DNA from 4 places in the Dehalobacter sp. MCB1 genome. Region 1 is predicted to be linked to each of the others. Evidence: riboswitches for the same ligand, from Rfam matches in the RefSeq annotation. Region 1 holds a riboswitch; each other region holds the start of a gene.
The links. Region 1 has a riboswitch for cyclic di-GMP ahead of A7K50_RS09350 (transglutaminase-like domain-containing protein). Riboswitches for the same ligand answer to the same signal wherever they lie in the genome.

Region 1 (4,904 bases):
GTGCAGACCAATTAAGTACGGAATCCCCGGTTATTGAGGACGCTGCCACAGCAGCCGAGACAAAGCCTCAAACTGTTCAACCAAAGAAGATCAACGCGATGATGCGTATTGAAATACCGAATATTCACCTTTCTTCCATCGTCGTGGTTGGAACATCCAAATACATGCTTTCGTACGGACCAGGTTGGTACGAAGAGTCGGCATACCCTGGGGAAGGCAATACGGCGATTGCTGCCCATAAAGATATGTACGGATCATGGTTTAGAAATTTATATAAACTGAATCCCGGGAATCAGATCTATCTCACTTACAAAGGGAAAAAGTACATTTATTTTGTTGAAAAGGTTTATCCGATTATGACCAATGATTGGAGCGTTATCGCTCCCACCGAAGAGCCGGTCCTCACCCTGACCACTTGTTACACGAAGACAGAGCGGCTGGCCTGCAGGGCTGTTTTGAAAGAAATACAAGAAAAATAAAAAGAGGTAAAGCCTCTTTTTATTTTTGTTCTAAAATAATCACAATTTTAATCAATATTTTCTTATCCTATATTGTATTAAAGAGGGACTTAATTTATAATAAATTTACATATAGCATAGCCAATATTTGGATAGGAATGGTTATTGTGGCACTGGAAAAAGAAGAACTTCAAAATATCATTGAAGAAGGACCCATCTATATTCGTACCTTTGGACAGTTCTGTGTCAAAAGGGGTAGTGTTGTTTTGTCCGCGGAGTCCCACAAGTCTCAAAAAATGTGGGATTTGTTCAAATATTTTATCACCAACCGCGGAAAAAATATAATGCCCGAGACCATTCAGGATACGCTCTGGCCTGATCAGGATTACGAGTATTCCAATAAGGCTTTCCGAACAATGATTTACCGTCTGCGTAAGGCACTGAATAAAGGTGCCTTGGACAATGATGCTATGAATGAGGATCAGCTGATTATATATACCCATGGCTGTTATGGCTGGAATCCGGACATTAATTATCGGCTGGACGCTGAAGAATTTGATCAATATTTTACGGCAGCCAGGCAAAATAAATCTGTTGATCCGCAAAAATCCATGTCGTACTATCAAAATATCTTAGCGTTGTATCTGGGCAGTTACCTTTCAGAATCCATATACAACGAATGGACAATACCTCTGAGAAATCATTACCGGCGTTTGTATCTCCAAGCGATGTCGGATTACTGCTGCCTTCTCACAGCACAAGGAGAGAACAAGCTTGTGATCGAGGTTTGTGAAAAAGTGATCATTAATGAACCGCTTGAGGAAGAATTTCATGTTATCCTGATGGAGGCACTTCTCAAAGAAGGAAAAGTGAAAGATGCCAAACAGAATTATGAATATATCACAAGTAAACTGTATCAGGAATTTGGTGTCAGGCCATCTACCGAATTGAGGAATCTATATAGTAGGATTACAGCGAAGGATAAGACTGTGCGGGCTGACATCGAATCCGTACAGGAGGAAATTGCCGGCACGGATGGTGACGGACCATTTTTCTGTGACAGAGCAACTTTTAAATCTGTTTATGATCTCGAAAGGCGAAGAGTAGAACGCAGCGGCCAGTCAATGTTTACAGTGCTATTGACCTTGCAGCCCAGTGAAAAAACGGTACTGAACAAAGACGCTGCCGACAAAGCTTTTCAGACATTAAAAGAAATTGTCGCCAGAAGTCTGCGAAAGGGAGATGTCTGTGCAACCTGGGATGAACTCCAGCTGGTCCTTATCCTACAGGGCATTAATGTGGAGAGTACGCGGATGGTTGTTGGACGTCTTGAGAATGCCTTCCGAGAAAAGACACGACAGAACGATGTCATCTTGAAGGCAAGATACCAGCCGATCGTTGCCAATCAGACGATTGCCAATGAAATGATTTGAATGACTTCATCAATAAATCCGACATCATCATGGATGATGCCGGATTTATTATTATCTTATATGATTTGACAGGAGATTTCTTAGTAAAGGGTTACTGAAGTATTTTTATGGGTCTTCGCAAAGGTTCCCGCATCCATGTTCAGATATTTGGTCGTGCTGGCCGTTACGAATTTCTTGTTCTTAATATAACCTGCATCCCAGGTAGTATCGATGCTGATCCATTCTCCGTCAACCAGAGCTTCATTCCAGGCATGTTTTTCGTAGGCCTGCTGCGAGCTGCTCCAGGCATCTCCATATACGACTCTGGTTTGCACACCGGCTGCTCTGGCCAGTGCTGTGAAGGCGAAGGAATAATCTCTGCATGTTCCTTTTTTGCTTCTGATGACATCTGTCGCTGTATTGACGCCGATATTTCCGCTGTAATACGCATTGGTATCATAAGCAATATTCTTTGTAACCCAGCTGTGTATGGCGATTACTTTATCCATATCCGTTGTGCATGTTTTCGTAAGGGAAGCTGCTAGGTTTTTGATGGTAGGATTGTCACTATTTACAAAACCGGAAGGAGTTAGGCAAAAGTAATTTTCTGTTGAAGTATTCTGTACCTCGAAGCGAATGCTACCGTCAAACTGTTTTCCGTTGTCTCCAACCCAGATCGTATATAGACCGGCTCCAAAACGCAGCCAAATTACTTTAGAGAACACACCTTGATTCACAGAGACGGGGACCGTTGTGATTTCCCCATTGGGTCCTCTCAGGCAAAGCCAGATCTTACTCAGAGTGCTTGTCCCTTCGATGGTGAAGGAACGGTCATATTGGGTGCCACTAATTGAAGGAGAGGTCACCTGTATGGTATCTGTCTGGAACGCTACGTTGTAAGCCGCTTCTGCTTTTGTTGTGCTAAGGGTTATAAACATCAGAGCTGCCAAAACAACTGATATTACTTTCAAAGATAATTTTCTTTGCATCGTGTTGAACCACCTTTCTCGGTTAAAAAAAATCCCTCTTCAGGGGCTACCTGAAGAGGGCAATCATTATGTCAAAATGATAAAGACTTGTCCTGCACTTTCGGTAACCCGGCTGCCATAACCTTGCGGTGTTAGGCCCGTAGCTTTGCGTCTCCGTCTTTCGGCGGGTTTGCCATTATCGTCTGCTATTTAGTTTTGAAAATCGTTTAACTATTAATACAAAATACCTGTTCCGGATACCGAAACAGGCGTTATAAGCACTATAACTGCACTTTCGGTAACCCGGCTGCCATAACCTTGTGGTGTTAGGCCCGTAGCTTTGCGTCTCCGTCTTTCGGCGGATTTGCCATTTATCGCTTTTGCTTATCCAAATTATAGTATACAAATTGCCTCTTGGCAATAGTTTTTTAAAAAGATGTAACTAGTATGTGACATTTTTTAGCAAAATAATTCCTGCAGCAGCGGGTTTAATTTTCGAGCACTTTCTTGATCTAGCCAGGCCAGGGACCAGCAGCCGGCCCCGCCAAGGCCGAATGTGTTGATTAAGGAAAGTTTTGCCTTCCAGCTTTGACAGTCGTCAAAATAAACTGTCCACTGGAAGCCATGCTCATCCGTATAGAAAAAAAACGGTATGCCTAGGGGGTCTGAAGGGACGGTCTTTCTGGTAACTTTTCCATGATAGCGAGAAGCGGTTTGTATGGCAACGGTAAGCCCAAGTGCCTTGGATGCCCAGCGGGTGCCGTCTTGTCGCCAAGCCCTTCCGTAATAGGGCATGCCCATTAGAATTTTTTCGCAAGGAATCCGGGTAACTGCGTAAGCCATGACCTTGCTTACCCAGTCCAGTGGGGCGATTGGACCTGGAGCGGATGTAGCATAATGCAGATCGTAGGACATGATCTGTATATAGTCGACATATTTGGCGAGTTCAGGGTAATTATACTGAACGCACCAGGGCTCTGCTGTGTCGGAAGTCCGGGACATCACAGAGACGAGGGTGAGCTTTCCTTCGGCGGATAACTGCGCATAGAGGGTTTTCATTAAAGCGGTAAGTCCCGGTCCGGTATCGGACGAGAGCGCTTCAAGATCGACCAGAATCCCGTCCGCTCCGGTATCCCTGATGAGCTTCAGGCAGCTTTCCTTAAAAATACTGCGTTTCAGAGGATCACGCAGCATATCCCCGGCAGTCTTGCCGCTACCCAGCACCATCGGAACCACTTTGGCGCCGCTGCGTTGTCCGAGAGCGACCAGGTACTTCGGTATTTCAGGATCGGTAAAGACACAGCCAAAACTGCCATCCGCTTGCAGCGGCCCTGCAAAATTTGGGACCAGGATATCAATTGATTTCAGAAGATTGCCGGAAACGCAGGCCAATTGTTTCTCGTAAGCCGCCTTACTGCCGTATCCATCCCAGAACTGAAGGTTAGTTATCATCTTGAAACCCCACTTCTTAGTTTCTTATCTTCTGATATCAATATTCAGTAAGAAAAAAGAGGGTGCGTGAACACCCTCTAGTACTAAATAGTAAATTACAGTCAGACTTAAGTATATCGGGCCTGTCTGCATGCCACAATTCCGCTTTCGGCCGTTGTGTCATCCTTGACACGTCGCTCCTTGCCATCCATGGCATCGCGACATTAGGCCATCCGTGGCCGTCAAAAGGCCGCGCTTCGCTTCCTTGCTCCGCTTGACGCTGGAACTGTGGCATGCAGACTCAACGTCATGGAGTCTGTAAAAAATTAGTTGATCCGCTCTTTTAGCAGCGGGTATAGCTCCGGAGTACTGACTTCGTTGATCCAGCCCATGGACCAGCCGCCGATGCCCCCGAGATTGTATTCGTCCATGATATCCAATTTTTCTCCCCAGCTCAGCCGGTCATCAAAATAAGCTGTCCTGCTGTAGCCGCTTTCATCGACATATTTAAAGGTCGGTACGCCGATCGGGTCTGTCAACGTGGTCTCTCGGGTGATTGTAGCACAGAACTGGTCAGCGGTCTGCGTCGCGACTGCCCAGCCAAAGACCTTGGACACCCAGCCGCTTCCTTCTGT
Region 2 (4,904 bases), on a different contig from region 1:
ATCAGCCCTCCCATGGAGAACCCTATCAGCAGAATTTCATCCCCAATTTCTTTTAATCTTAAAAGTTCACGTTCAGCAGAATCTATCCAGTCCAGATAAGTTGCTTTTTTCATTTCATGTCTGGTTGTTGAATGGCCTTTTAATATAGGACAAATAACATCATAACCAAGAGCAGTCAAATATTCGGCCAAAGGCTTCACTTCGTGTACCCCGCCACCAAACCCGTGAATGATTAGACATTTCGTTTTCTCATCATCTATAGCGTTCATCTATCACTGCCTCCAGTCTTTATCTGGCTTTTGCATGTATGTTGTAGAAAATCTCGCGTATCCCGAAGTATTGTTACTACGTACTGCTTACAGTACAAACTATGATGAAGATATTAATAAATGGTTTTTATTTAATCCTTTGGTTGAGAGACTCCAATACCCTTAGCCTAGCAGAAAGATACCCGCTGGTACAGAGCTCGCGGGTATCTTTTGAATATTTCGGGATTATTCTACTCTTACGGCGGTCCCGGAAGCACTGACCATCAACATACTGCCGTTGGCTCCGATAACTTCATAATCCAGATCGATACCGACTACGGCGTTGGCGCCCATCTGGAACGCCCGGTCTTCCATTTCTCTCAACGCAATATTGCGGGCCTCCTGCAGCTTGCCTTCATACGTTCCGGAACGTCCACCGATTACGTCGGTGATACTCGCAAAAATATCGCGGACAATATTGGCCCCCATAATGGCTTCTCCGGTAATCACCCCGTAGTATTCGGTGATCCTGCGTCCTTCTACGGACGGTGTCGTTGTTAAAATCATGTTGTTTTCCTCCAATAACTCTATTTCATAAGGTTAACGTTACTATAAGTATATCACTCCAAGTATTTATTTATATTCCTCTTCGCCTTTTGGCAGCTACCTATCATTCACAACAAGGGATTCCTGCATAATCTTATTAAAAACAGTAACCAGATACGGATCAAACTGTTTGCCGGCGCATTTATTGATTTCAACAAGTGCACTATACGGGTCCATGGCCCGTTTATAAGGCCTTTCATGCGTGATCACATCGTAGGAATCCACAATGGATACAATCCTCGAGAATAGCGGAATTTCATCTTCTTTCAGCCCCTGCGGGTAACCTTTCCCATTCCACCATTCATGATGACCGAGAACGGCTTCCGAGACATGCGCTAATTCCCTGGAAGACTGCGTAATCCGATAGCCGATTTCAGAATGTTTTTTCATGATGCTCCATTCTTCCGGGGTCAAGTCACCTTGTTTTTTTAAGATTTCCCCCGGAACGCCAATCTTGCCGATATCATGCAGCATCGCAACCTGGACCAGTTCAACGATTTCCCTTGCGGATAAGCCGATCTGACTGCCAAATTTACTGACCAGACTTTTCAGCCTCATGACATGGGCTTCCGTCTGATAATCTTTTTCCCAGAGCAGTTTTTCCAGGAACTCGATGATCGCAAGGCGGGTTTTCTTGCTTTCATTCAGTTTGTTGCTATACATTTTTTCCTCAGCCTGGTTGATCATTTCTGCCAAGGGCTGTTCCCTGTTCTCAAAAAACGTCGAGCCAAACGAGATATCGATCGGTACTGTTTTCGGGCGGGAGATTTTTAAGTTATCCTTGACATTGTTTAAAAGCACGCCAGCCTGATCAAGCGGCACACCAGGCATGATAATGATAAACTCGTCCCCGCCCCATCGGATAATCACATTTTCCGGGCCAATGGTCTCCTGCATAATTCTGACCCCGTCCGCAAGTAATTCATCCCCTTTTTCATGACCAAAGGTGTCGTTGATTAGTTTCAGACCATTAAAATCCCCCATGACCAATGCTGCAGGCATGAGGGTTTTATCCAGGAAATCTTCCAACGTATTTTCAAAATAGGTACGACTGTAGGCCCCGGTTAATTTATCATAAATGACAAGTTTTCTGATATTTGCTTCTTTGCTTTCAAGCTCCTCCCGGATGCTTTGAAAATACAGGGCCTGCATATTGAGATAAGCAAGTAGACCAACAACACCGGCAACTAAATAACCTACAGACGGTGGAATAACGTTAATTAATTTGCACAACGGATAAAGTAAAATCGATAAGGCCCAAAAAATATAGGTATAGCCAAGTATTATTCGGATCGGGCCTTGCGGTGTTTTTGCTTTTAAGCATGTCATAGCGGCTTTGGACAATAATGCAATGATCCAGACAACAGACAGAAGTAAAAGAGCGGTTGTCGGGATTCCCTGAACAGCAATACATATAAAAGCAAGGATCAGAAAGCCCGTGCCGATATCCCAGAACACCGGATAGCTTCTGCTAAAAAACAACTGCGTACCCTTGAATACCAGCCAGTACCCTGCGATCGAAGAGGCATAGTTGATAATCTGAAGCACCACGGACGGGCTGTTGGTTTCCAGCAATGCAGTTCTGGAAAGATAGGTTATCATCAGCGTTAAGACAGAAAGACTCCATGCTAAGAAATAATGTTTCTTTTCGGAAAAATATAAAAATCCGTAAGATATTAACAAGACCAAGGTAATCGAAATACTGGCTGCAACGATGGAATCGGCTGTCATGTAGATCCTCCCTCAAAAAAAATCGCGGCCAAAGCAGCCGCGGTTTTCATCTTCTGTGTGCAACCCGACTGTCAATATGCTTCAGCACTTAGACTCGTAGCTTTGCGTCCCTGCTTTTCAACAGGTTTGCCTAAGGATCATTTGATTTGATTTAATTATAGTAAAATACACGAAATCTGTCAATAAATGTATGAATAATCAATTATTGTATAATTATTTAATTTACGAATCAGTCTATTAGTTCTCCGTCATAGGAAGCAATAATCCCATATAAATCAGGCCGACGGTCCCGGAAGATTCCCCACTCCAGGCGCTGGACCTCAAGCTGATCGAGGTCAAACTCAGCCACCAGTACAGTTTCCTCAGTACGCCCTGCTTCCGCAATTCTTTTGCCAAGTGGTCCGGCAATAAAGGAGGAACCGTAAAAGGTAATCCTGGAATCTTCATCTTCCTCGACGCCGATCCGATTGGAAGCGACCACGGGGATCAGGTTCGCGGCAGCGTGGCCGAGCATGCAGGCCTGCCAATGGTCTTTGGAATCAATCGTCTGGTCCAGCGGTTCTGAACCGATGGCCGTCGGATATAACAGGATCTCTGCCCCCATCAGGGTCATGCAGCGGGCAGCTTCCGGGTACCATTGATCCCAACAGACGCCGACCCCAATCTTGGCGTAGCGCGTTTGCCAGACTTTAAAGCCTGTGTCACCGGGGTTAAAATAGAATTTTTCCTCATAGCCCGGCCCGTCAGGGATATGGCTTTTTCTGTATTTGCCGAGGATCTCACCGTCGGCATCAATCATGGCAATTGTATTGTAGCGCGCATAGTTTCTCTTCTCATAGAAACTGATTGGCAGGACGACTTCCAGCTCTCTGGCGATTTGCCGGAAATGCCTGACCGCCTGATTATTTTCTAGCTCTTTCGCATATCCGTAATAATCTGATTTTTCTTTCTGACAGAAATATGGGGTCTCGAACAGTTCCTGCAACAGGATAATCTGGGCTCCTCGGGCCGCTGCCTCCCTGACCAGTGTCTCTGCCCCGGCAATATTTTCTTCAACGTTACTGGTGCAGCGCATTTGTGTTGCTGCCACTTTGACGTTTCTCATCGTTAAATTCCTTCCCTACTGCCTATTATTTTTATAGATCTACCGCAGGCATCTGCTGGGTGGTACAGTGAACATTGCCGCCTTCCCCAATAATTGCCATTCCATCAATGGTGCGGATCCGTCTTTCCGGAAAAATCCCGCTCAGGGTCCGAATAGCCAGGGCATCGGTTTCGGCAGCCTGGCCCCCAAATACAGGTAAAATAATTCCGCCGTTAACAAAGTAAAAGTTTAAATAACTCAACGTCAGGCGTTTACCGTCGGCAAATACGGCGGGAGGCTGTTGTATTGGGATGATTTCAAAGGTTCTTCCTTTGGCGTCCGTTTCCTGGTTTAACACCGCGAGGTTTTCCCGGGTAATCGCATAATTCGGATCGCAAGGGTCGTCACAGATCTGAATCACGATTTTGCCAGGCGAAGCAAAACAAGCGATATTGTCAACATGACCGTCTGTTTCATCCCCGTATAAGCCTTTTTCCAGCCAGATGACTTTGTGGATACTCAAATATTTCTTCAATAGTTCCAAAATATGTTCCCGGGAAAAATCAGGGTTACGGTTCGGATTGAGCAGACATTCGGCCGTTGTCAAGAGTGTACCATCTCCGTCCACGTGCAGCGAGCCGCCTTCCATAATCAGGGGCGCATCAAACGGTTTTAGTCCAAGGTGCTTCAATATTTGCGGTGCGACCTGGTTGTCCAGATCCCAGTCCGGGTATTTGCCGCCCCAGGCATTGAAGTGCCAGTTGATGCCGGCTGTATCTCCCCGATCATTGACGATAAACGTCGGCCCGTTATCCCGAAGCCAGGCATCATTGTGCGCCAACGGCAGGAGCTCAATCTGCCTGTTCCGAAAGCGGCCTTCGAGCAGAGATCGTTCGTCGGGGTTTACCAGCACGGTGACGGGTTCAAATTCCCCGATAGCTCGAATAATGTCGGTATAGCCCTCGCAAACAGCCTCGTAGTCTTCGGGGTGGCACATTGATGCCCGAACTGGCCACGAAATAAAGGTACGTTCGTGTCTATCCCATTCCGCAGGCATTCTATAGTTCAAATCGCTCGGAAACATCAGTTTATCCTTTCTTCAGCAACAACATATATCCATCATTACTTTCAAATTGACATTTATCCTATTGATTATTTATAGTTCATTTTACATGAAAATCTCACCACTTTTCAAGGCATAAAATCACCCCACGATAATGTGGGGTGCATCATCA
Region 3 (4,904 bases), on a different contig from region 1:
CAGCCTGAATATTCCGTTCCTGACAAACAAAAGCACGGACCAGTTCACTTGTTTGAAGCAGCAGGGTATTTACTTCGGTACGATATAAGGGTACATCCATTTTCAGAAGCTCGCCTGGGCTGAGCAGTGTCAGCCGTTCCGTCTCTTCCCGCAGGGTACGAAGCGCCTCATGAATTGAATGAGCCGGCCGTAATGTCTCTGCTTCTGTCAAATACCAGAGCATCTCCTGAAGCTGGCGAATGACAAGGAAAACTTCAAACATTTGCTCCCGGAATTCCGGTGATCGCCGCCAGTCTCTGCCGCCGTAACTGAGCTTGGATACTTTTGGCCCTGCGCCAAAACAGTCAAATGCTATGCAGCCTTTCAGACCCAGTCCCTGAAGATCTTGATAGATACTGCAGCGAAAATTTTCCTGCAGGTTCCGACAGGGTTGACCAGCCTCTTTATCGTTTGGGAAGCCTTCCGAAGCTGAAAAATACAGCGCGGTGCAGCACAACCCGAAGCAGTTCTCGCAGTCAGTTCCCAGACTGCGCCTCTGCTCAGCAAAAATGTCTATTGGTTCACGAATTCCAGACAATATTTGATCCTCCAAAACAAAGAACATTTGATTTATCCCCAGAAATGATGCTTGAATAGTCTGTTTAATCCTTTTTAGCCTTTCTAAGAACCAGTTGAATATTCAGACTATCGGCTTCCGCTTTTAGCAAGCGGACAGCTTCTTCAGCACTGCCCTTACAGTTGATCCGATCCATATGATGGATCTTATCCATCATATTATTCAGGACGGCAAGCGGCAGCAGGTTCACCGCCAGACAATAAAATCCCTTTGATTTGCCGTCATTGTAATCCGCGATTAGTTCCCCTAAAATTTTGTGTTTTTCCGTCAGTTCTTCAAGATAATTTTGAAGATCCATTTTAGCCTTGGCTTGATCCTGCAATACATTTTGATAGGATATAAAAGAATCGGCCTCGCTTGGAGCCTGATACCTCTCACATGGATAGACACTGCATTCAAAACAGTATTCAACATTTTGATGCTTTTTATTACAGGTAATTACGGCACAGGAAGGATGCTTCAAAAAAAAGTCCGGGCCCCCGCAGCCGGGGCACTTTGAAGAACCTTCCGTATGAAAACGCGGACAAAGACAGCAATTTAATCCGCATAATGAAAAGTCGGCGCATTTCCGCCTGTATTCTTTACTTACCATTGATTTGACCATCACATGCATCTCCCGGCAATAATCATTTGATAAAGATCAGATTTCAACCCCTGCAGAACAGTTCTCTGCAACTCTGTACTTCACGATCTTGCTTATTAACGCATACGGCATAGGCTTATTTAACGGGAATTGTACCGACCCTTTGGCTCCCTTATAACCGGCCAGTTCCTGTTTAAAGGCTTCAATCCCGCTTGGTGTCGGATAAAATCCAATGTGGTTCTTGAATGCTGCGAAATGAACGAGATTACCGTTCAGTACAAACGTAGGCATCCGATAGCTAATCTTTTCCACTGCGTCCGGTGCTGCTTCTCTTATCACATTTCTAATTGCTCTTAATATTTCCTGTATCTCATCAGGAAACTGCAAAATATACCCATCAACTGATTCATGAACCACTTTATCCGTTCCCATTTTTAGTTTCTCCTTTAACTATTTTCAGAATGTTATCCGCACGTATATAAATATCATTAATGAGTTATATGAATTTAAGCAGATTCCTCTGCTAAATTAAGAGACATTGATCATTTGGCACCAAAATAAAGAATAATTTTCCAAATAACCCCTGTAGAACCTGAAAGCAATGTGCTACAATGGTTCTATGACCGAAATATTAATCAAATAGGGATACAGGAGCAACGACAATGGCAAACCTGGTGAAAGCCAGGGACGCAAAGCTATGGGTCTTCCAGAATAATTCTGATGACTGCCAGGCTACCGAATCCGCTCAGGTTTGTTTTGAATGTCGCCATGCAGTCTGCTGGTGATTTTTTTGTTGCTTCAGCCAGCACTGATTTATTGGAAAGGAAGATTACAATTGCGTCAGGTAAGTGTAAACCGGCTTCAAAAGGGAGACGTGTTGGGAAGAACCATTTTCTCGCATAACGGCCGTTCATTGCTTGGTAAAGGAGTCACGCTGACCCAGCCATATATCGACCGGTTAAAAGAACTGGGCATTAGTATTGTCTATGTGGACGATGACGAAACCAAGGATATCGTTATTGAGGATGTTATTTCCGAGGAAAACAGGCGGGAGGCAATGAACTCCATTGAGCATTCAGCGGAAGCAGTACGAATCGGTAAAGACCTCAATGGTTTTCAAGTAAAAAAGACGGTAAACAACATCATCGGAGACATCCTGTTTCAAGAGAAGATATTTCTGAGCCTGACAGATATGCGGAGCTATGATAATCAAGTTTATGCGCATTCAGTCAGCGTCTGCGTCCTCGCAACCATTTTGGGCAAAGCTTTGGGACTGGATAAAGATACCCTGGAGGCGCTGGCAGTAGGGGCTTTGCTCCACGATATCGGGACTGTCAAGCTGCCAAAAGAGCTTGTCGCCAAACGTGAGGCCTTTACTCCGAAGGAAAATGACCTATATCAAACGCATACCATTCACGGATATGAAATACTTCGGAACAAACCCGAATTAAACTTATTGAGTGCGCATATTGCTTTGCAGCATCACGAATGGCTGAACGGAAGCGGCTATCCCCGGAAGCTGTCCGGCCGGCACCTCCATATCCTGGCCCAAATCGTCGGGCTGGCCGACTTTTATGATAATCTGGTCAATGATGGCCCGGGCCACTCCCGGATCGTACCGCATGAAGCCTGTGAAATTGTAATGGGATGTGCAAACAGACTATTCTCCCAGCAATTGGTTGTAACGTTCTTAAAGCATGTTGCGGCCTATCCGACCGGCTATACAGTTAAACTTAATACAGGTGAAGTTGGGATTGTAGTTGACCAGAATAAAAGTTTGCCGATGCGCCCGATTATCAGGGTATTAATCGCTGACAAAGGGCTGGCCCATGTCCAGGCTAAGGAATATAACCTTGTCGAAGATCTTACAACCTTTATTGTATCCATTGTCGAGTGAAGCTGATCCATTTTTTGAAAAAAATGCCGGCTCAAATGTTTTTTGGGCCGGCTAACCTATTATTTTGGAAGTTTTCCAAACACCTTCAGTATGGACCGGTGGAACGAATGAGGAAACGATGGTTCTGCAAACATTAGGACGCATTGGTCATGGATGACGTTTATCTGATTTTCCGTACAAAAGTCTATAGCCTCTTTGGATTCAGCCCCCTGCTGAATCCAGATATGTTTGACTCCGGCTTCTACCGCGTCCCTAACGACCTTATTGGTTTGGTCCGGAGGGATAACGATCACTACGCCGTCGGCTTTCTGCGGCAAAGACTGAAGGTTTTCATAGCAGATCTCGCCGTCAATACTGTCCGTATTGGGATTTACGGCAAAAACATTATACCCTCTCTTTTTTAACGATTTATACAGCCTATGCGAGAACTTCTTTTCGGATCTGGATACCCCGACCACAGCTAAAGTACGCTGGTCTAGAAAATCAGTGACTGAGCTCATTGTCGTCAAAAAAATGACCCCCCTTAATTAAATTATTGTTTATTTCTTGGCAATTTGGCTAATTCCTTCTTCCAATATTTATTTTCTGTGAAAACTATTTCAGTTCCTATCGTATTAATAAACAGGCTCTTATTTCCTTGCTTATATTCATGATGAACAGGCATTATTACTACATGTAAAAGCTTGCAATAATCTGGGCGGCCGGCAAAAACAGCACTTGCCCCAATAATGTGCCAATTAGTTTTGTAGCAATAAGCATAATGACCAATGCTTTCACATCAGCATAAGGCCTTATTCCTCTCAATGCCTGGTCTGTAATAATTGCTGATTTTGGGTCGATAAAAAAAGTAAGTAGAATACTTGCCATGCCATTAATGATTCCTGATGAAGCTGCTGCTGCTAGTGCTGCTTGCTCCGGGACCAGAAGAGCTGAGTAATTAGCGGCAAGGACCCCAATGGTATATATGCCTGTAACCAAAACATTGATAACAAGTAACCTTTTGGGTATCTCTCTATACCTTAGTCTTTCCAACATTGTCTTCGAAGGCCGTACAGCACTTTTTACAATTCGCTTAATATTATTTGCCTGCAGGGCCTCGACAACCAAGGAAGGTACAGAACCGGCTAATTCTAAACGTTTAACAGCAATTTCAAATATCTTTAAGAATGTAGGTATGAGCAAGATTCCAAATAAGGTCCCTGCTGTCGCTGCAAAAATAACCGACCGCAAATCACTGGCCGGGTTCAGTCCTTGCGCTATACTTAAACCAACAATGCTTGCAATTAACGGTCCTTGAAACATGTTGGCTGTCCGGGAAACAAGAACAAACATGTTAAAAAGAGAAAAGGATAAAGCAACCTGTCCGCTTTTTACAGAATTTAAGCGTACAGAGTAGGCCAGGGTATCGACAAGATGAATGACAACTGTGAGAATCATTAATTCTATTAGCATCTTTTCCATTTATTGCAATCCATACGTTTTCAAAAGAATTAATACCGTATTATTATGCTGTATTTGAAAATCGTCCACAACAAAAAGACCATTGCTTTCTAATGCTTTTGTTAATCTCTCCATGCGATTACTCCTTCTATAAATATGTATTTGCATTAAGTCTATCTCTCAAAATCAATTATAGAAACTCAAATAAGCAGCTGCCGTTTATGAAAAGCTTGATATGCATTTCACACCCATTTTTTCCATATCCTTTAGAAGACGATTGGGTTCAGCCAAATGTCCCATCATCCAAAGTCCAGGCTTACGGGCAGAACCATCCAAGTATTGCAATAAAGTTGCAACAACAGGGATAG
Region 4 (4,904 bases), on a different contig from region 1:
AGGGGATAACAAATGCCGCCAGTCCGGCTACAATTTTTAGAAAAGTCCGGCGTGATTTCATATTTTTTATCCTTTCACGGAGGGAGTAACATGTCACTAAAAATTAATAATTCCACCCCAAAAAATAATTTTGGGATTGATCTTCATCAATCTTCAGAAAAAAAGGAAAGCAGCTTCAGCAATATTCTATCACATTCCCGTCAACTTCAAAGCCAGGAGATGCAACTTTTTCTGAAACGTCTTGAAAAGCAGGGACAAAAGCTCTCCGAGAACAGATCTTTGGAAAATCTGATGGAATTTAAAACCCTGGTCAAAAGTTTTCTTCAATCAACCTTTGGAAAAAGCAGAAATATGCAAGAGGAAACTTTTTGGGATTACCGAGGCCAGCCGAAAGTCATGGCCCGGGTAACGAAAATCAACAAGACACTGGAAGAATTGGGTGAACAGGTACTCTCTTCCCAATCTGAACCGTTAAAAATCCTGGAAAAAATCCATGAAATTAAAGGACTTATTATCGATTTATTCACCTGATATTAAAATTGAATTGGCCTTTACAATATTTTGAATAGTTATTAAAACGTTGTACTAGCGGAAGGAGCAATAAAGAATGATGAACGGCACGGGCATGATTACGGATTATCCTAGATTCGTTAAAGCTTTCCAAAATGTCAGCGGTCTTGACTTGAACTATTATAAAGAAAACCAGATGAAGAGACGGATCCTAAACTTCATGAACACAAGGGGCTACCAGGAAAATTATACGGACTTCCTGAAGGACCTCAATCTTAAACCTGACCTTTACGATGCTTTTTTTAAACACCTGACCATCAACGTCACACAGTTTTTCCGTGATGTCAAGCAGTGGGATGTCTTTCGGGAAAAAATTATCCCCGATTTGTTGAAGACCAGATCTTCCTTAAAAATATGGAGCGCGGGCTGTTCAGCAGGCCAGGAAGCCTGCACCATGGCGATCATTATGGCGGAATATTTTCCGGGAACAAACTTCAGTATTCTTGGAACAGATATTGACGTCAACGTCTTAAAGCAGGCCCAGTCAGGTATTTATGACGAACGTGATTTTGCCAGCACTCCCCCCTATCTTCTTGATAAGTATTTCAACAAATCTGATATGAAATTTCAGATTAAAAGCACGCTCACCAGGAATCTGACTTTCAAGACGCAGAACCTGCTTACCGATAGGTTTGACCGGGGCTTTGATCTGATTGCTTGTCGCAATGTCGTGATCTATTTTACCGATGAAGCAAAGGATGTGCTGTATAAAAAATTTGCGGACTCCCTGAAGACGGAAGGGATCCTTTTCACAGGCTGTACAGAGCATTTATTTGGCAAAAGCCAGCACGGTCTTAAATCCGTTTCCTCGTTTTTTTATCAAAAAGTATAAGATGATACCGGCATTGCCAACCCAGCTTCATTTTTAGCTTCGTGGTATCCAAGGCGTATCTCCGATCGTGTCCGTGGTATCTTTACAAAGTGTGAACAGAGATGCTATACTTTTCTGGACACAATCGGGTTGACAGGATTTTCAGATTTCACTTAAAAATACAATATGGTTTTTAATGTGTTGGAGCAAACTTTACGAAAGTGAAGGACGCTAAAGTCATGGGTCTAAATTAGGGGATTCGAAATGCATGTAATGCGTTTCCAGGATATTCTGACAGGATTGCCAGACTACAAGGATTTTGAACTTCTCAGGGGAGAGCAGTTCCTTTTACGGATCTGCTCTTTTTTATTTCAACTATTTTGTGTACTATAACCGGTTAGGCCAATAAAAATTGACCACACTAATGATGGAGGTGTACGATTCATGACCTTGATTCTGACCCTTGTTATTTTTGTAGCTACTTATGCACTGATCGTAACGGAGAAAATCCCGCGGGCTGTCACCGCGGCCCTCGGTGCCTGTCTCCTGATTCTTTTAGGTGTATTCCCGCAGAAAACTGCTGTCGAACACATTGACTGGAATACGCTGGGTTTACTTATCGGCATGATGATCATTGTCGATCTGACCAGACGTTCCGGTGTCTTCGGTTTTCTGGCTATTTGGGTCGCCAAGAAAGTCAAAGGCAATCCAATCAGACTGTTGATCTCTTTGGCTATACTGACTGCCATTTTATCGGCTTTTCTGGATAACGTGACGACTGTTTTGCTGATTGTTCCGGTCTCCATTGTGATTGCTGAAACCTTGAAATTAAACCCGATGCCTTTTCTGATTACCCAGATTCTGGCCAGTAACATCGGGGGAACCGCGACCCTGATCGGTGATCCGCCGAATATTATGATTGCCGGACCGGCAGAGCTTACTTTTATGGATTTCATGGTGAACCTGACACCTGTGACAATTGTAATCTTGGCTGTTACCCTGTTGGGCTTTTATTTTCTTTATCGCAAAAAGCTAAAGACCGATCAGGAATCCATCGCCCTGCTGCTGTCGCAAAATGAATACGACTATATTAAAGACTGGGCCCAGCTCAAAAGAAGCCTGGCCGTGCTTGCTCTGACCATTGTCGGTTTTATGCTGCACGCCGTCATCCATGTTGAGACCGCTACGATTGCGCTGGCCGGAGGCATGCTGCTCATGGTACTGAGCCGCGAGGAACCGGAAGAGGTATTTCTAGCGATTGAATGGCCAACGATCTTCTTCTTTACTGGATTATTCGTTTTAGTCGGAGGATTGGTCGAAGTCGGCGTCCTGGACAAGATTGCTGAATGGAGCCTGGGGCTTACCGGCGGTGTGCCGGTCGTCATGGCGATGCTGATCGTCTGGCTTTCCGCTATTTTTTCGGCTTTCGTCGATAATATTCCGTTCGTGGCCACCATGATTCCGTTGATTCAAAAAATCGGGGTCCTCGGTGGGCTGACCCCGGAACAGCTCCAGCCGCTCTGGTGGTCTTTGGCTCTGGGCGCCTGCCTGGGCGGAAACGGTACAATTGTCGGCGCCTCGGCCAACGTCATTGTTTCGGGGATTGCCGAAAAAAACGGCTATCCAATCAGTTACAAAAAGTATTTCCTGATCGGGTTTCCATTCATGCTTCTATCCATTGTGATCGCCTCGGCGTATATTTTGCTGCGATACTATTAAATTCTTTCCCGTTCTTCAAAGTGAGTATGAAGCAGTCTATGGGCCATGTCGTTGAAAGGCTGGCCCAGATATTCCTGATATAGTTTCTGGATTTCTGAATTCTCATGAGATTTTCTGATCTTTTTATTTTTGTCTTCTTGATAGATGGCTTCCTGACGCTTTCGAACAATTTCAAAATTGCCGTGATGGTAAGGCTGCCCGCCTCCAGCAACACAACCTCCGGGACAAGCCATAATTTCAATGGCTTCATATTGATCCTTGCCGTCCCTGATTTCTTCGAGTAGGGTCCGGGCGTTTCCGAGCCCGCTGGCGATGCCTATCCGTAGCGTCTTATCGCCAATTTGCACTGTGGCCTTTCGCAATCCTGTGTCTCCTCGGAGCTGCTCCAACTCAACTTTCTGTAATTCTTCACCGGTCAGCCACGCATAAGCTGTCCTGAGTGCAGCTTCGATAACCCCGCCGCTGGTTCCGAAGATCACTGAGGCGCCTGTGGTCTCACCCAATGGTTTGTCGTATTCACTCGAAGGCAGATTGATAAAATCGAGACCGGCTTCTTTGATCATCAGGCCAAGTTCCCGAGTCGTAACGACAATATCGACGTTATTATGCTCATCCTTGGTCAGTTCCGGACGCTTGGCCTCAGCTTTCTTGGCAATACAGGGCATGACGGAGACCATTACGATATTGTCCGGGTCAATGCCATTCTTCTCGGCATAGTAAGTTTTTACGATTGTACCGAACATAATATGCGGCGACTTGCAGGTGGAAGGCACTTCCAACAATTCAGGAAACTGATGCTCAATAAATTTGACCCAAGCTGGACAGCAGCTCGTAAGCATCGGGAGTGTTTTATTGTTCTGCAGACGGTAGATCAGTTCTGAGGCTTCTTCCATAATTGTCAGATCCGCTCCAAAATCCGTATCGAAAACTGCGTTAAATCCAATACGTTTTAACGCGGTTACAAGCTGCCCGGTTGCAATTGTTCCCGGTTCCATATCAAATATTTCTCCGATGGCTACGCGGATAGCAGGAGCAGTTTGGACAATCACATATTTATCCGGATCATTTAAAGCTTCCCATACTTTATCGGTATGATTAATTTCCGTAAGCGCCGCTGTAGGGCATACCTGGACACATTGCCCGCAGTAAGTACAAGAAGACTCTACCATCGGAATATTAAAGGCAGGGCCAACGAAGGCTTCAAATCCGCGGCCAATCCCTGAGAGGATACCGCAGGTTTGGACCTTATTGCACATCGTTTCACAGCGCCGGCAGTAAATGCACTTGTTAGCGTCTTTGACGATTGCCTCACTGGATACGTCCTTCGGATAATTCATCCGTTCACCTTCCCAGCGGATATGCCGGATCCCCAATTCTGCGGCTAAGGCCTGAAGTTCACATTCCCCGTTTTTAGGACAAGTGAAGCATTCATTGGGATGATTTGATAACAAAAGTTCAACCGCCATTCTTCTCGCCGTAATTGCTGTAAGCGTATGCGTAAGTACTTCCATTCCGTCCGTAATGGTGGTTACGCACGCCGGGACAAGTTTATTCCGGTTTGTTTTTGCATCGATTAGCTCAACCATGCAGACCCTGCAGGAAGCCGTCTGATTGACCATTTTAATATCATGCAAATCCAGATGACATAAGGTTGGGATCCGAACCCTTGCTTTATGGGCAGCTTCCAAAATGGTGATGCCTTCAGGGAGCCGCAGATATTGATGGTTAATTTTAAAATCAACCATTTTTTTGGCAGGATGCGTTTGTTGAGCGTGGGTCATGGTTAGCCTCCTATGATTTCAGA

Region 2: another riboswitch for cyclic di-GMP. It lies ahead of A7K50_RS06475 (diguanylate cyclase); the one in region 1 lies ahead of A7K50_RS09350 (transglutaminase-like domain-containing protein).
Region 3: another riboswitch for cyclic di-GMP. It lies ahead of A7K50_RS03105 (HD-GYP domain-containing protein); the one in region 1 lies ahead of A7K50_RS09350 (transglutaminase-like domain-containing protein).
Region 4: another riboswitch for cyclic di-GMP. It lies ahead of A7K50_RS02575 (ArsB/NhaD family transporter); the one in region 1 lies ahead of A7K50_RS09350 (transglutaminase-like domain-containing protein).

The regions. Positions count from the first base shown of each region.
Region 1 is NZ_LXPC01000012.1:326,616-331,519, forward strand. It holds gene A7K50_RS09340 (class E sortase) at 1-479, shown strand, start outside; gene A7K50_RS09345 (BTAD domain-containing putative transcriptional regulator) at 626-1,891, shown strand; gene A7K50_RS09350 (transglutaminase-like domain-containing protein) at 1,972-2,859, opposite strand; cyclic di-GMP riboswitch class I at 2,959-3,043, opposite strand; cyclic di-GMP riboswitch class I at 3,133-3,217, opposite strand; gene A7K50_RS09355 (glycosyl hydrolase family 18 protein) at 3,298-4,290, opposite strand; gene A7K50_RS09360 (cell wall-binding repeat-containing protein) at 4,596-4,904, opposite strand, start outside.
Region 2 is NZ_LXPC01000010.1:17,811-22,714, reverse strand. It holds gene A7K50_RS06485 (alpha/beta fold hydrolase) at 1-269, opposite strand, end outside; gene A7K50_RS06480 (heavy metal-binding domain-containing protein) at 495-815, opposite strand; gene A7K50_RS06475 (diguanylate cyclase) at 912-2,585, opposite strand; cyclic di-GMP riboswitch class I at 2,641-2,726, opposite strand; gene aguB (N-carbamoylputrescine amidase) at 2,815-3,690, opposite strand; gene A7K50_RS06465 (agmatine deiminase family protein) at 3,722-4,753, opposite strand.
Region 3 is NZ_LXPC01000004.1:187,872-192,775, forward strand. It holds gene A7K50_RS03090 (pentapeptide repeat-containing protein) at 1-604, opposite strand, end outside; gene A7K50_RS03095 (DUF3795 domain-containing protein) at 642-1,220, opposite strand; gene A7K50_RS03100 (DUF1801 domain-containing protein) at 1,257-1,631, opposite strand; cyclic di-GMP riboswitch class I at 1,854-1,939, shown strand; gene A7K50_RS03105 (HD-GYP domain-containing protein) at 2,035-3,096, shown strand; gene A7K50_RS03110 (CoA-binding protein) at 3,156-3,596, opposite strand; gene A7K50_RS03115 (lipid II flippase Amj family protein) at 3,766-4,557, opposite strand; gene A7K50_RS03120 (saccharopine dehydrogenase NADP-binding domain-containing protein) at 4,756-4,904, opposite strand, start outside.
Region 4 is NZ_LXPC01000004.1:75,773-80,676, forward strand. It holds gene A7K50_RS02555 (M20/M25/M40 family metallo-hydrolase) at 1-61, opposite strand, end outside; gene A7K50_RS02560 (YaaR family protein) at 91-531, shown strand; gene A7K50_RS02565 (protein-glutamate O-methyltransferase CheR) at 608-1,402, shown strand; cyclic di-GMP riboswitch class I at 1,577-1,697, shown strand; gene A7K50_RS02575 (ArsB/NhaD family transporter) at 1,826-3,100, shown strand; gene A7K50_RS02580 (NADH-dependent [FeFe] hydrogenase, group A6) at 3,097-4,881, opposite strand; gene A7K50_RS02585 (NADH-quinone oxidoreductase subunit F) at 4,892-4,904, opposite strand, start outside.